One region of the Geobacillus sp. G4 genome, then DNA from elsewhere that is predicted to be linked to it. Evidence: riboswitches for the same ligand, from Rfam matches in the RefSeq annotation. Region 1 holds a riboswitch; each other region holds the start of a gene.
What was found. Region 1 has a riboswitch for S-adenosylmethionine ahead of ABS784_RS07370 (methionine biosynthesis PLP-dependent protein). Riboswitches for the same ligand answer to the same signal wherever they lie in the genome.

Region 1 (4,196 bases):
GCCGAGGCGGGAGCATCATACGATATAGCAGGGAGAAGGAGGCGGAACGATGGATCAGCAATTTTTTAAAAACATCGAAAAGAAAACAGGTGTCAATATGAAAGACGTTTTTGAGCTCGCCAACTCGCTGCAAAACGCCAATTTCAGCGATGAAAAAACGGTGCGCCAAGTGGTGAAGCGGGTGGCGCAAATTGCCAACCGGAAAGTGCCAAAAGAACTTGAGGATCAAATCGTCAAGGCGATCGTCCATAACGGCAAGCAAATTGATTTCAATACGATCGCCAATATGCTGAACAACAAAAAGTAAGCAAAAGGGAGCTTGCGTGCGCACAGCTCCCTTTTGCTCTGCTTGGCTCAGGAGAGCGAAACGATGTTCGATGATCCCAAGCCTTGGATCAGTGTAGACGAGGCTGTTCTATGGCCATCATTCGAGCGATTTCACCATCGTGACATGTGGGATGCCGGCGTCCATAAAGACGCCGGAGACGGTCGTATAGCCGAGCTTTTGGTAAAACGGTTCTGCGTGCGTCTGGGCGTTCAGTTTCGCCGTTTTCGCCCCTTTTGTTTTCGCCAGCTGTTCGATCGCTTCCATCACCATCCGTCCGGCGCCGCGGCCGCGGTAGGACGGCAGGACGCAAATGCGCTCGATTTTGCCGACGCCTTCGTCAATGAAACGGAGTCGCCCAGCACCCACCGGTGTTTGGCCATCATACAGGACGAGGTGGAACGAGTCGTCCTCGAATGTGTCGATTTCCTCGTCTTCCGGCACGTTTTGCTCCTCAATGAATACGAGCCGGCGGACGCGCAAGGCGTCTTCGTACAAAGCGCGATCTTGCGTTGTGCCAATCGCAATGTTCATCTCAGACCGTTTCCTTTCCTCCGACGATAAACGTTTCATAGACGGTCCACGAGCCGTTTTCCAGCTGATAGAGAAGATGGAAGCGGTCGACGGTCTCCTCGAAGTGCACATCTTGCAGCTTCAGCTGGCTGTAGACGTCCGCATATTCTGCGCCCGGCAAATCGCGGCCGATCGTAATGTGAGGCACGAACACAAACTCCGGCTTTCCGGCGAACAAGCCGCTGTGCAGTTGTTCATGAAGGCGCTCGAGCACGTCGTTTGGTTCCACCTTCAAATAAATGATGTTGCTTGTCGGGTAAAACGAGCTGAATTTCGTCACTTTGATCGGAATGGGAGGTGTTTCCGCCGCAATGCGGCGCAACTCTTTCGCCATTTTTTTTATTTGCTCCTCATCCGCTTCAAATGGGTATTTCAGCGTAATATGCGGCGGGATGAGGGCGTAATGGCTGTCGTACCGTTTCCGGTACGAGTTGGCGAAGTCCTGAATCCGTTTTGGCGGAAAGATCACAATGCCGTACTTCATTTTGTTTTCCCTCCTTGAACCAGTTCTTTTTCCATGCACAGGAAACGCACGGAATGGATGCGGCGGCTTCGACATCTTTGAAGTTGCTCCGTTTTGTCCTATAATGATAAAACAGCGGCTACGGCCCGGGGTACATCCGGCTGCCAATACGTCCACGCATGGCCGCCTTCGAACTCATGGTACGTATAAGCAAACCGTTTTTCCATAAACAAGTCCCGCGCCATTCGATTCGGGGTGATAAAATCGCGCACATGGCCATCCGTCGTTTTCACCGCTGTTTCCTCTGTGCCAACAGAATGGTAAAGCGAAAGGAGCGATGGATCGCGGAATGAGCGGATGCGCGCCAATACCGAGTCATCGATATAGGGGGACTGCATGGCGATTTTCCCAAATGTATGCGGATACAACAACCCGGCTAGAAGCGACACCGTTCCGCCGAGCGAATCGCCGATCAGCGCCCGGCCTTTGCCCATTTGGTATGTCGGCAGTTCGCGGTCCAAAAACGGGACGAGCTCATGGGCTAAAAAACGAAGGTATGCTTCGTGCTTTCGTCCTTCCGGGTGGTATTTCTCGTAGCGGTCGTTGACGTTCCGATACGGGATGCCGACGACGATCGTCCGGTCGATTGTTCCTTCTTCCATCAGCGTTTCGATGACGGTTTTCATTTTTCCATACATAAAATAATCTTTGCCGTCTTGCGCGATTAATAAAGAATATTTGTAAAGCGGCGAAAAATTGCTTGGCAAGTAGATGAGCAGTTCGATTTCTTCTTGCAGCTCTCCGCTGTACAACTTGCAGTCGCGCATCGTTCCTGTTGCTGTCGCCATGACCATCCTCCATGAAAGCGTAAGTTCATCTGTTATTGTAACATATTTGCACCAAAAGATGTTAATGAACGGCTCGAATTTTTTGTGAATTTGCCGAATGGTGCCATTGATAAAAAAATGACTTGCAAAAACGGGGGGAATGCGCTACATTTTTTATTAAATTAGAAAAATTGAATACGCGTCTCATTCTTATCAAGAGAAGCGGAGGGAACTGGCCCAATGAAGCTTCAGCAACCAGCCGCCCGGCGGCCAGGTGCTAAATCCAGCGAATTGAGCATTCAATTCGGCAGATAAGAAGAAGCATGACCATGTGCGTATGGAAAAGTCTTCTTCTTAGAAGACTTTTTTTATTTACTCAAGCGGCCGCTTCCATCAACCGCGAGGCGGTTTCGGACGAAGGCGCTCGGCCGCTGCCCGAGAGACAGCGGCGCTTCGTTTGGCGCCAAGCGGTCGGCCGTTGACCCATGATGGAATTTTCAGCAGAAGGAGAGAGATGAGATGGAGAAACTGGAGACGTTGTTAGCGCAAATTGGCAACCGGAGCGAAACGGCGACGGGGACGGTCAACCCGCCTGTTTATTTTTCCACCGCTTACCGCCATGCCGGCATCGGAGAGTCGACCGGGTTTGACTACATCCGCACCGGCAACCCGACGCGCAAAATCGTCGAAGAAGCGATCGCGAAGCTTGAAGGCGGCGACCAAGGCTACGCGTTCAGCTCCGGCATGGCCGCCATTCAGACAGTGCTCGCCTTGTTTGAGAGCGGAGATGAGTTTCTCGTATCGGCCGACCTGTACGGCGGCACGTACCGCCTGTTTGAGCGCGGCTGGCGCAAGTACGGTCTTGGGTTCCATTACGTCGATTTTACCGATCTTGCTGCTGTAGAGGAAAAAATTGCGGAAAAAACAAAAGCCATCTTTTTGGAAACGCCAACGAATCCGCTCATGCACGAGACGGATATCTCTGCGGTCGCCGAGCTCGCCAAGCGGCACGGGCTTTTGTTGATCGTTGACAACACGTTTTATACACCGGTGCTTCAACGCCCGATCGAACAGGGCGCCGATATTGTCATCCACAGCGCCACGAAATATTTAGGCGGCCATAACGACGTCTTGGCCGGTCTTGTCGTCGCCAAGGGCGAGGAGCTCTGTCAACGCCTGGCCGAGTATCAGAACGCCATCGGCGCTGTTTTGTCGCCGTTTGATTCGTGGTTGCTGATCCGCGGGATGAAAACGCTGGCGCTAAGGATGCGCCAACATGAAGAAAACGCGAAGCGAGTGAGCGCCTTTTTGCGCGAACATGAAGATGTCACCGATGTGTTGTATCCGGGAAGAGGCGGGATGCTGTCGTTCCGGATTGCCGATGAAAAGTGGGTGAACGGGTTTTTAAAAAGCTTGCGCCTCATTACATTCGCGGAAAGCTTAGGCGGAGTCGAAAGCTTTATTACGTACCCAGCGACGCAGACGCATGCGGACATTCCTGAGGAAATCCGCATCCAAAACGGTATTTGCAACCGGCTGCTCCGTTTCTCGGTCGGCATTGAGCACGCTGACGATTTGATCGCCGACTTGGCGCAGGCATTGAAAAACATGAAAGAGGTGTAAGCGATGGAACAGGAATGGTCGTTTTCGACGAAACTGCTCCATAACGAATGGAAAGTCGACCGCGCAACCGGGGCGGTGAGCGTGCCGATCCAGCACGCCTCCACGTTCCATCAGTTCGATTTCGATTCATTCGGCAAATACGACTACAGCCGCTCCAGCAACCCGACGCGCGAGGCGCTTGAGGAAACGATCGCGGCGTTAGAAGGCGGCGTGCGCGGATTCGCCTTCGCTTCTGGCATGGCCGCCATTTCGACGGCGTTTTTGCTCTTGTCCAGAGGCGACCACGTCCTCGTGACGGAAGACGTTTACGGCGGCACGTACCGGATGATCACCGAAGTATTGAGCCGCTTTGGCATTGAGTATACGTTTGTCGATATGACCGATT
Region 2 (4,196 bases), on a different contig from region 1:
AACCGTCGCTTATGTGACCGCCATCGTGCGGCAAAACGGCAAAGACGTGGCGAGCGCCACATCGTCAGTGCTGATCATGGACAAACCGTGAAGATGATGGATCTTCGAAGGAAAGAGCGTTTTTGCACATCGTCTTCCTTGAACTCGACGGGGAGAAACAGCAGCGGTAGAGGTGATCATGAGAGGCAAGCGCATGGCGAAACGAGGCAGGCACAGCCGTTTTCAATCAGTGGCCAAGCGCCGGAGAAAGCGCTGTCAAAAAACCTCTCTCCGGCGCTTTTCGTCGCTTGTTACGCACGGACAAACGTTTTCGGCATAACAACGGCCACGACTTGGCCGCGGGCGCACAGTTCGCCGTTAGCGAACACTTCCGTATCAACTTGCCATTTTTTCGGATGAATCTCCGTCACGGTGCCGACGGCGACAAGCGGCACACCGTGCGGCGTCGGCTTGACGAAATCAACGTGAAGCGACGCCGTGACAAAGCGCGGCGGCGTTTCCCCGCTCCCTGGTTCATGGCCATTTTTCCGATGCAACGCCAGCGCCGCCGACCCGGTGCCGTGGCAGTCGATGAGCGAGGCGATCAGCCCGCCGTACACAAACCCGGGGATCGCCGTATGTTCCGGGCGCGGTGTATAGACGGTCACCGTTTTGTCCCCTTGCCAACCGGTGCGGAAGTGATGGCCTTGCTCGTTCAATCGCCCGCATCCGTAGCACCAGGCGAATTCATCCGGATAGTCGTCTTGAATGGCGTGAACGATCGTTTCTTCCACTTGATCCTCCCCCCTCTCTTTTTCTAGTATATCATTGCATCAGGAAGACGGCGAGCCCGAACATGGCAATAAGCCACAGGCCTTGCCGAACGAGGCAGCCAGACGGCAAATTCATAGGCGGCCGAAACAGCGGGCCGCCTGCCGTTTGTTCAATTATTGCCCCGGCTCATAAAACTCGATCCATTCGCCGTCCGGACCGAGGAAAAACAAATATTTCGCCCCGTTCGGAAGCGTCGTAATGTCGTTCCAAACAAGCGGGACGCCTAGCGATTGAAGCCGTTCTTTCTCTTGCTCGATGCCTTCCACCGTAAACGCCACATGGTGCACTTTTCCTTCCGTCGGCAAATTCGGGTTGTATCCTTCGATCAGCTCGACGATGATCGAGCCGTCAATTCCTAAAAACGCCAGTTTCATCGTTCCGTTCGTATGGATCATCTCGCTTAACAGCTCAAGGCCGACGACGTTTTGGTAAAACTCCTTCGATGCCTCGATGTCTTTCACTTGAATGCCGACATGCTCGAACTTTTTAACTGCCATTGCTTGCTCTCCCTTTCCATTATGGACTTGAAAACACCGCCCGTAAATACGGCGTCATGCGTGCAGGGAAAATCTTTTTTTCCCGAGCTCCGCCCATATGCAGCGATCAAGGGCGTACGTCCCTTCTAACTTCCGCTCATCCGCCTAGGCATTCATCAGCAAAATAGAAAATGTCGTTGCTTGCATCTCCCCATATAGATGGCTATATCCATCCCCGCGGTCGACATGCACCACCGCTTGCGGGTCCAACTGAATGAGCTCCGCCTGCACACAGCGCATCACATGAACAGCGAACGCCGCGGCCGGCAAGTGCGACACCATGCAGGCGCGGAGAGAATAAAGTTCTGCCACCGTTTTTCTCACCTCCCATCAATCAAAAACCCCCTTCGCCTCGGAATGATGCGAAGGGGGTCATGAGCCATTCTTATCATCCAAAGCGAAACCGCTTTGCGGGTGTTAGCACCTTGCCAGCGGCAGGTTGCTGTGGGGTCATCAAGCCCGTTCTCTCGCCCACTCTTGATAAGACGTATGCAATTTGTTTTTTTATTTTTTATGCTATCATACATAATCCGCGACAGCAATCATTTATTCCGACACCTCCGGCTGTTCTGATGTGACTCCGACGTCTTTCCACGTTAGCTTCGAGCTTGGATCGACCGTGAAGTTGGCAACGCGGTTGTTGACCGCGTAGATAGCCGAACGATACAACGTTGGAATAACCGGCACCTCTTCATTCATCAACTTTTGCCATTCACTATAAATTTTCCGGCGGTATTCTTTATCAAACGCCTGCTCGGAATGTCCTTTTTCAAGCAGCTCATCGTTTTTCTCATTCACCCAGCGCGAGTAGTTGAACATGACGTTGCGGCCGTACAATCCGTACGGATCGACATCTGTTCCCGTCCCCCATGCGGCGGCGTACACATCGACTTTCGGATCGTCTTTTTCAACCATGTCATAGAACGAGTTAAATTCCGCCAAACGGCCGTCCACTAATTGGACATCCAAGCCCACATCTTTCCAGCATTGCATATAAAACTTTGCCAACGGCTCGGCAATGTCGCCGCCGCTCATTGACAAGAAGTTGATCGTGAACTTTTTGCCGTTCGGGTCTTCGCGCAGGCCATCGCCATTCACATCTTTATAGCCAGCCTCATCGAGCAGCTGTTTCGCTTTTTCCGGGTTATATGTGTATCCTTTGATTGTTTTGTCATGATAACCCGGGAACGACGGAGGAATGAGTGTTGTCGCCGGGAAGCGCAAGCCATGGTACAAGCGGTCAGCTACCTCTTGGTTGTTGATGGCATACGCCATCGCTTGGCGCAGCTTTTTGTTTTGGAATTTCGGGTTGTCCATCACATTTTCTTGCTTTTTCGCATCCCAATGGCCGAGTTTAAAACCGATGTAATTGTAGGCCAGGTCAATTTTGCCAATAAACTGAATGTTTTTCGTTCCCTTCGCATTCAAATATTGATCCGTCGGGAATTCCGCAACGTCAATATCGCCTTTTTTCAACGCTTGCAGCACCACTTGCGGGCTGACGACTTTCAGAATGACCCCTGCCAAATTCGGCTTGCCTGCCCAGTAGTCATCATTGCGGACGAACTCCACCGATTCGCCTGGCACGATTTTCTTTACTTTAAACGGGCCAAAGCCGATCGGGTTTTTCCGAATTTTATCTGATTGCGCCAATTGTTTGATTGGCACATCTTTCAAATAATGCTTCGGTAGCGGGTACGCCCAAATGCCGGTCAACACAGACGGGTTCGCATGCTTCCATGTGATCGTCAACGTCTTTTTGTCGATCACTTTAATGCCGGCGATTTTATCGGCTTTGCCGCTATGGTATTCGTCCATGCCGACGATGTCTTGGATGAGCGCGTCGCCGTAGCGGACGCCGGTATAATCTTTATGGCCGATGACCAAATACGCATACTCCAAGTCTTCCGCCGTCACCGGCTGGCCGTCATGCCAGTTGACATTATCTTTGATGCGGATCGTCATCGTTTTTTTGTCGTCGGACAGCTCATATGTGGCGGCGCCATCGTTCGTAATTTCATAGTCTCCATTTGTTCGGAAGAGTGATTCATCGAAAAATTGCAAAATTTCAGCGTCTGGAACACCTGTGTAGAACGCGTAGCTGAGCGTCCCTTCAAACGGCGTGTCGGACACAAGTCCGTATTTCAACACACCGCCATCGATGATTTTCCCGTCGTTTTTCACGGTCATCGGGAATTTGCTGATGTCTTCTTTTTGAGCAGCCGGTTTGCTTTTGCCTCCTTCTGCAGTCGTCGACGAGTTGCTCGTGCATCCGGCGAGCACGAGCAAGAGCGCGGCTAGCGCCGCCAGCCACTTTTTCTTCACTGTTTTCTTCCCCCTTTATCCTAATCGTTGTCTTGCATCAGCCGCGCGTTTCAGCGCTTGGCCAATGAAATTTATGCACAGCATCATCACTAAAATGAGCAATGATGCAGGCAGCCATACCCACCATTTGTTTTGCAGCACGTCTGGGTTGGTCGCATAGCTGACCAACGTCCCTAAACTCGGCGTGCTTTCCGGCAGGCCAAATCCAAGGTAAGTGAGCCCGGATTCAATGCCGATGTTGCCGGCCAAATTCAACGTCAAATTGACGATGATAATGGAGCTTAAATTCGGCAAAATTTGAAACAAAATGATTTTCCAATCCGGCGTTCCAAGCGTCTTTGAAGCGCTTACGTAATCCAACTCGCGCTCAGCGAGCGTTTTCGCACGGATGAGCCGAGCTTTGCCGGTCCATAAAAATGCACTCATAATCAAAATAAACGTCATGACGTTGTATTTCGGTACAATCGCTACAAATACGATGACAAGCATCAAAAATGGCAATACAAGAATAAAATCGATGAT
Region 3 (4,196 bases), on a different contig from region 1:
ATCATTTTATGCGTTCGAAAAAACAGCCGGACAGGGAACGGCTCCCTGTCCGGCCGGGTTCTTGTTACACGAGCGGTCCGCCGAGTTTTTCGATCGTCGGGTCGATATGGGCGAACTTTCGGAAGTTGGCGCGGAACTTTTGCGCCAGCTCTTTTGCTTTTTGTTCGTACGCTTGTTTGTCAGCCCATGTGTTTTGCGGCTGCAGGACGTCATCCGGCACGCCGGGGACGTGGGTTGGGATAGCGAGGCCGAAAATCGGGTCTTGCACCGTTTCGACGTTGTCCAGCTCCCCTTCGACGGCGGCTTGCACCATCGCCCGGGTGTAGGCGAGCTTCATGCGGCTGCCGACGCCGTACGGTCCCCCTGTCCAGCCGGTGTTGACCAAAAAGACGCGGACGTTGTGTTCGGCGATTTTTTGCCCGAGCATTTCCGCGTATTCGACGGCCGGGCGCGGCAAAAACGGTGCGCCAAAGCACGTTGAGAACGTTGCTTCCGGTTCGGTGACGCCGCGTTCGGTGCCGGCGAGTTTGCTTGTGTAGCCGCTTAAGAAATGGTACATCGCCTGTTCGCGCGTCAGCTTGCTGATTGGCGGCAGGACGCCGAACGCATCAGCCGTCAAAAACACGATCGTGGACGGATGGCCGGCGACGCTTGGGTCGACGATGTTTTTGATCGCTTGAAGCGGGTAGGCGGCGCGCGTGTTTTCCGTCAGCGTGCCGTCGTCGTAATTCGGCACCCGCGTCGCGTCGTCGAGGACGACGTTTTCGAGCACCGCGCCGAAGCCGATGGCGTCAAAAATTTGCGGCTCTTTCTCGCGCGATAGGTTGATGCATTTCGCATAGCAGCCGCCTTCGATGTTGAAAATGCCGCGGTTTGACCAGCCGTGCTCATCATCGCCGATCAAGCGGCGGTTCGGGTCGGTCGAGAGCGTCGTTTTTCCCGTTCCCGACAAGCCGAAAAAGAGGGCGACGTCGCCTTCCTGGCCGACGTTGGCCGAGCAGTGCATCGGCAGGATGCCTTGTTCCGGCAGCAAATAGTTCATCACCGAGAAAATCGATTTTTTCATTTCGCCGGCATACTCGGTGCCGCCGATCAACACGGTGCGCCGTTCAAACGAGATGATGATGAACGCTTCCGAGCGCGTGCCGTCAACTTTCGGGTCGGCTTTAAAGTTCGGCGCGCAAATGACGGTGAATTGCGGCTCATGCGCGGCGAGCTCTTCGGCGTTCGGCCGGATGAACAGCTGATGAACGAACAAGTTGTGCCAGGCGAATTCGTTGACGACTTGAATCGGCAGCCGGGATTTCGGATCGGCGCCGGCAAAGCCTTTAAACACGAACAGTTCATCTTTCTTCATTAAATAGTCGAGCACTTTGTCGTACAGTTTATCAAACGTCTCCGGAGACATCGGCTGGTTGACCGCGCCCCAGTCGATCGTTTGCTTCGTTGACGGTTCTTCGACGATGTATTTGTCTTTCGGCGACCGCCCTGTGTACTTGCCGGTTGTCACCGCGACGGCTCCGGTGTGCGTCAGCCGTCCTTCGTTCCGCCGCAGGACTTTCTCGACGAGCTCGGCGACGGACAGTTGATGATGCACGTACGGTTTTTGCAGCAATAAATCAAGCTTATTCGTCATGTTTGCGATCCCCATATTCAAAACCTGCCTTCTTTTTGTAATCACTCTTGAAAATAGTATAACACATTTTTATTAATAGTCCATACTAATTGTGTGGGTTTTTCAAACTTTATTTTGCCCAATGTGTTGGTTTCCTTGAGGAAAGAATTTTCGCGGCTGGAAATGATAAAAAATGAATTTTGATAGTTGACTTTGCCGATTCCGTTGCGATAAGATAAGTCATTGAACGGATACTCTTATCCCGAGCCGGTGGAGGGACAGGCCCGATGAAGCCCAGCAACCGTCACAACTGTACATGTGTGAAATGGTGCTAACCTGTGGCAAGGCGCAGTCCTTGAACGATAAGAGTGAAAGGAAGCAATACGATTGCCATGACCTTTCCTCAGCCGTTACAGGAAAGGTTTTTTATATTGCGAAGGGAAAAAGGGAAATGAGTTCCGTGTCGCCACATTATGCCAAGAGGAGGAAACAAACCGAATGTCAGCCAAACGCCGCTTGTTTACTTCAGAGTCTGTGACGGAAGGACATCCGGATAAAATTTGCGACCAAATTTCTGACGCCATTTTGGATGCCATTTTGGAAAAAGATCCAAACGCCCGCGTCGCCTGCGAAACGAGCGTTACGACCGGGCTGGTGCTCGTGAGCGGGGAAATCACGACATCAACATACGTGGACATTCCGCGCATCGTCCGCGATACGGTCCGGGAGATCGGCTACACGCGCGCCAAATACGGATTTGACGCCGATACGTGCGCGGTGCTGACATCGATTGACGAACAATCGCCGGACATTGCGATGGGGGTGGACCGGGCGCTCGAGGCGCGCGAAGGTCAGATGACTGACGAGGAAATCGAAGCGATCGGCGCCGGCGACCAAGGATTGATGTTTGGGTTCGCCTGCAATGAGACGGAAGAATTGATGCCGATGCCGATTTCGCTTGCGCACCGCTTGGCGCGCCGATTGGCGGAAGTGCGCAAAACGGACGTCTTGCCGTACTTGCGGCCGGACGGGAAAACGCAAGTGACGATCGAATACGATGAAAACGGCAAACCGGTGCGCGTCGATACGATCGTCGTTTCCGCGCAGCACCATCCGGAAATTACGCAAGAGCAAATCCAGCGCGACATTAAAGAGCAGGTCATCAAGCCGGTCGTGCCCGCGGAGCTGCTTGATGAGAACACGAAATATTTCATCAACCCGACAGGACGGTTTGTCATCGGCGGTCCGCAAGGGGATGCTGGGTTGACGGGGCGCAAAATCATCGTCGATACGTACGGCGGCTACGCCCGCCACGGCGGTGGCGCGTTCTCGGGCAAAGATCCGACGAAAGTCGACCGCTCGGCGGCGTATGCGGCCCGCTATGTCGCGAAAAACATCGTCGCGGCAGGACTGGCCGACAAATGCGAAGTGCAGCTTGCCTACGCGATCGGCGTCGCCCGCCCAGTTTCGATTTCGATCGATACGTTCGGCACCGGCAAAGTGTCGGAAGACATTTTGATTGAAGTCGTGCGCAACAACTTCGATCTCCGCCCGGCGGGCATCATCAAAATGCTCGACCTTCGCCGCCCGATTTACAAACAGACGGCTGCTTACGGCCATTTTGGGCGTACGGACATCGACCTGCCGTGGGAGCGCACCGACAAAGCCGCCTTGTTGAAAGAACAAGCGCTGGCGTTGGCGGACAAGTGATGAAAGAAAAAGAGCTGCCTGATCACGGCAGCTCTTTTTTGTCGGCGCACGATGTCCGCTGTTGCTGCAGCGCTTTGTAATACTGCCCTTTCTCGACATATTCGCGGCGGATGCGCTCCATTTCGCGGATATCGTCTTCCGTCAGTTCGCGGACGACTTTCGCCGGCCGGCCGAGGGCGAGCGTGTTGGGCGGAATTTTTTTGCCCGGCGGCACTAAACTGCCGGCGCCGATAAACGCGCCTTCCCCGATTTCCGCGCGGTCCAAAATGATTGAGCCCATGCCGATGAGCGCGTTTTTGCGAACGATGGCGCTGTGCAAAATGACTTGATGGCCGACCGTCACCCCGTCCTCAATGATAAGCGGATTGTTTGGACTTTGATGCAAAATTGAGTTATCTTGAATATTGACCCGGTTGCCAATCACCGTTGGCGCCACATCGCCGCGAATGACGGTATTGAACCAAATGCTTGTCTCTTCGCCGATCACGACATCGCCGGTGATCGTCACATAGTCGGCGATAAAGGCGGAGGCGGCAATTTGCGGCGTTTTGCCTTTGTATGGGTAAATCATGGGCGTTCGTTCCTTTCTGTTGCAAAATCGATCGTTCACCATGTATTGTACAACGCTGCGTCCAAATCGCCAACGAAAGCGAGCGCGCCTAATCGGGATTGGTGAAAAACGTTTCGTTTCGCCCGATGAGTGGTTGGGATCGGGGAAGAAGATCCGATTTCACAAAGCTTCTCAACGTGAGAAGAACCGTTGTTGAGCGGCTTTTTCACTCCGTCGCCAACCCTTTTATGGTTTGCCCCGGCCGCATTGATGGCAATACTGGAAGACGAGATCGCAAGCTGTTCAGACGCGAAACGATTT

Region 2: linked by a shared signal. The riboswitch ahead of ABS784_RS00100 (hypothetical protein) and the one ahead of ABS784_RS07370 (methionine biosynthesis PLP-dependent protein) in region 1 are both predicted to bind S-adenosylmethionine.
Region 3: linked by a shared signal. The riboswitch ahead of metK (methionine adenosyltransferase) and the one ahead of ABS784_RS07370 (methionine biosynthesis PLP-dependent protein) in region 1 are both predicted to bind S-adenosylmethionine.

The regions. Positions count from the first base shown of each region.
Region 1 covers NZ_JBEPJY010000004.1:249,150-253,345, forward strand. The annotation lists gene spoVIF (sporulation-specific transcription regulator SpoVIF) at 50-307, shown strand; gene ABS784_RS07355 (GNAT family N-acetyltransferase) at 425-859, opposite strand; gene ABS784_RS07360 (YjcG family protein) at 861-1,382, opposite strand; gene ABS784_RS07365 (alpha/beta hydrolase) at 1,481-2,209, opposite strand; SAM riboswitch class I at 2,396-2,506, shown strand; gene ABS784_RS07370 (methionine biosynthesis PLP-dependent protein) at 2,708-3,811, shown strand; gene metC (cystathionine beta-lyase) at 3,815-4,196, shown strand, end outside.
Region 2 covers NZ_JBEPJY010000001.1:21,632-25,827, forward strand. The annotation lists gene ABS784_RS00085 (PaaI family thioesterase) at 1-91, shown strand, start outside; gene ABS784_RS00090 (PaaI family thioesterase) at 291-773, opposite strand; gene ABS784_RS00095 (VOC family protein) at 927-1,310, opposite strand; gene ABS784_RS00100 (hypothetical protein) at 1,455-1,661, opposite strand; SAM riboswitch class I at 1,732-1,836, opposite strand; gene opp4A (oligopeptide ABC transporter substrate-binding protein) at 1,896-3,674, opposite strand; gene ABS784_RS00110 (ABC transporter permease) at 3,690-4,196, opposite strand, start outside.
Region 3 covers NZ_JBEPJY010000002.1:337,488-341,683, reverse strand. The annotation lists gene pckA (phosphoenolpyruvate carboxykinase (ATP)) at 65-1,651, opposite strand; SAM riboswitch class I at 1,870-1,984, shown strand; gene metK (methionine adenosyltransferase) at 2,114-3,325, shown strand; gene ABS784_RS03885 (gamma carbonic anhydrase) at 3,348-3,896, opposite strand.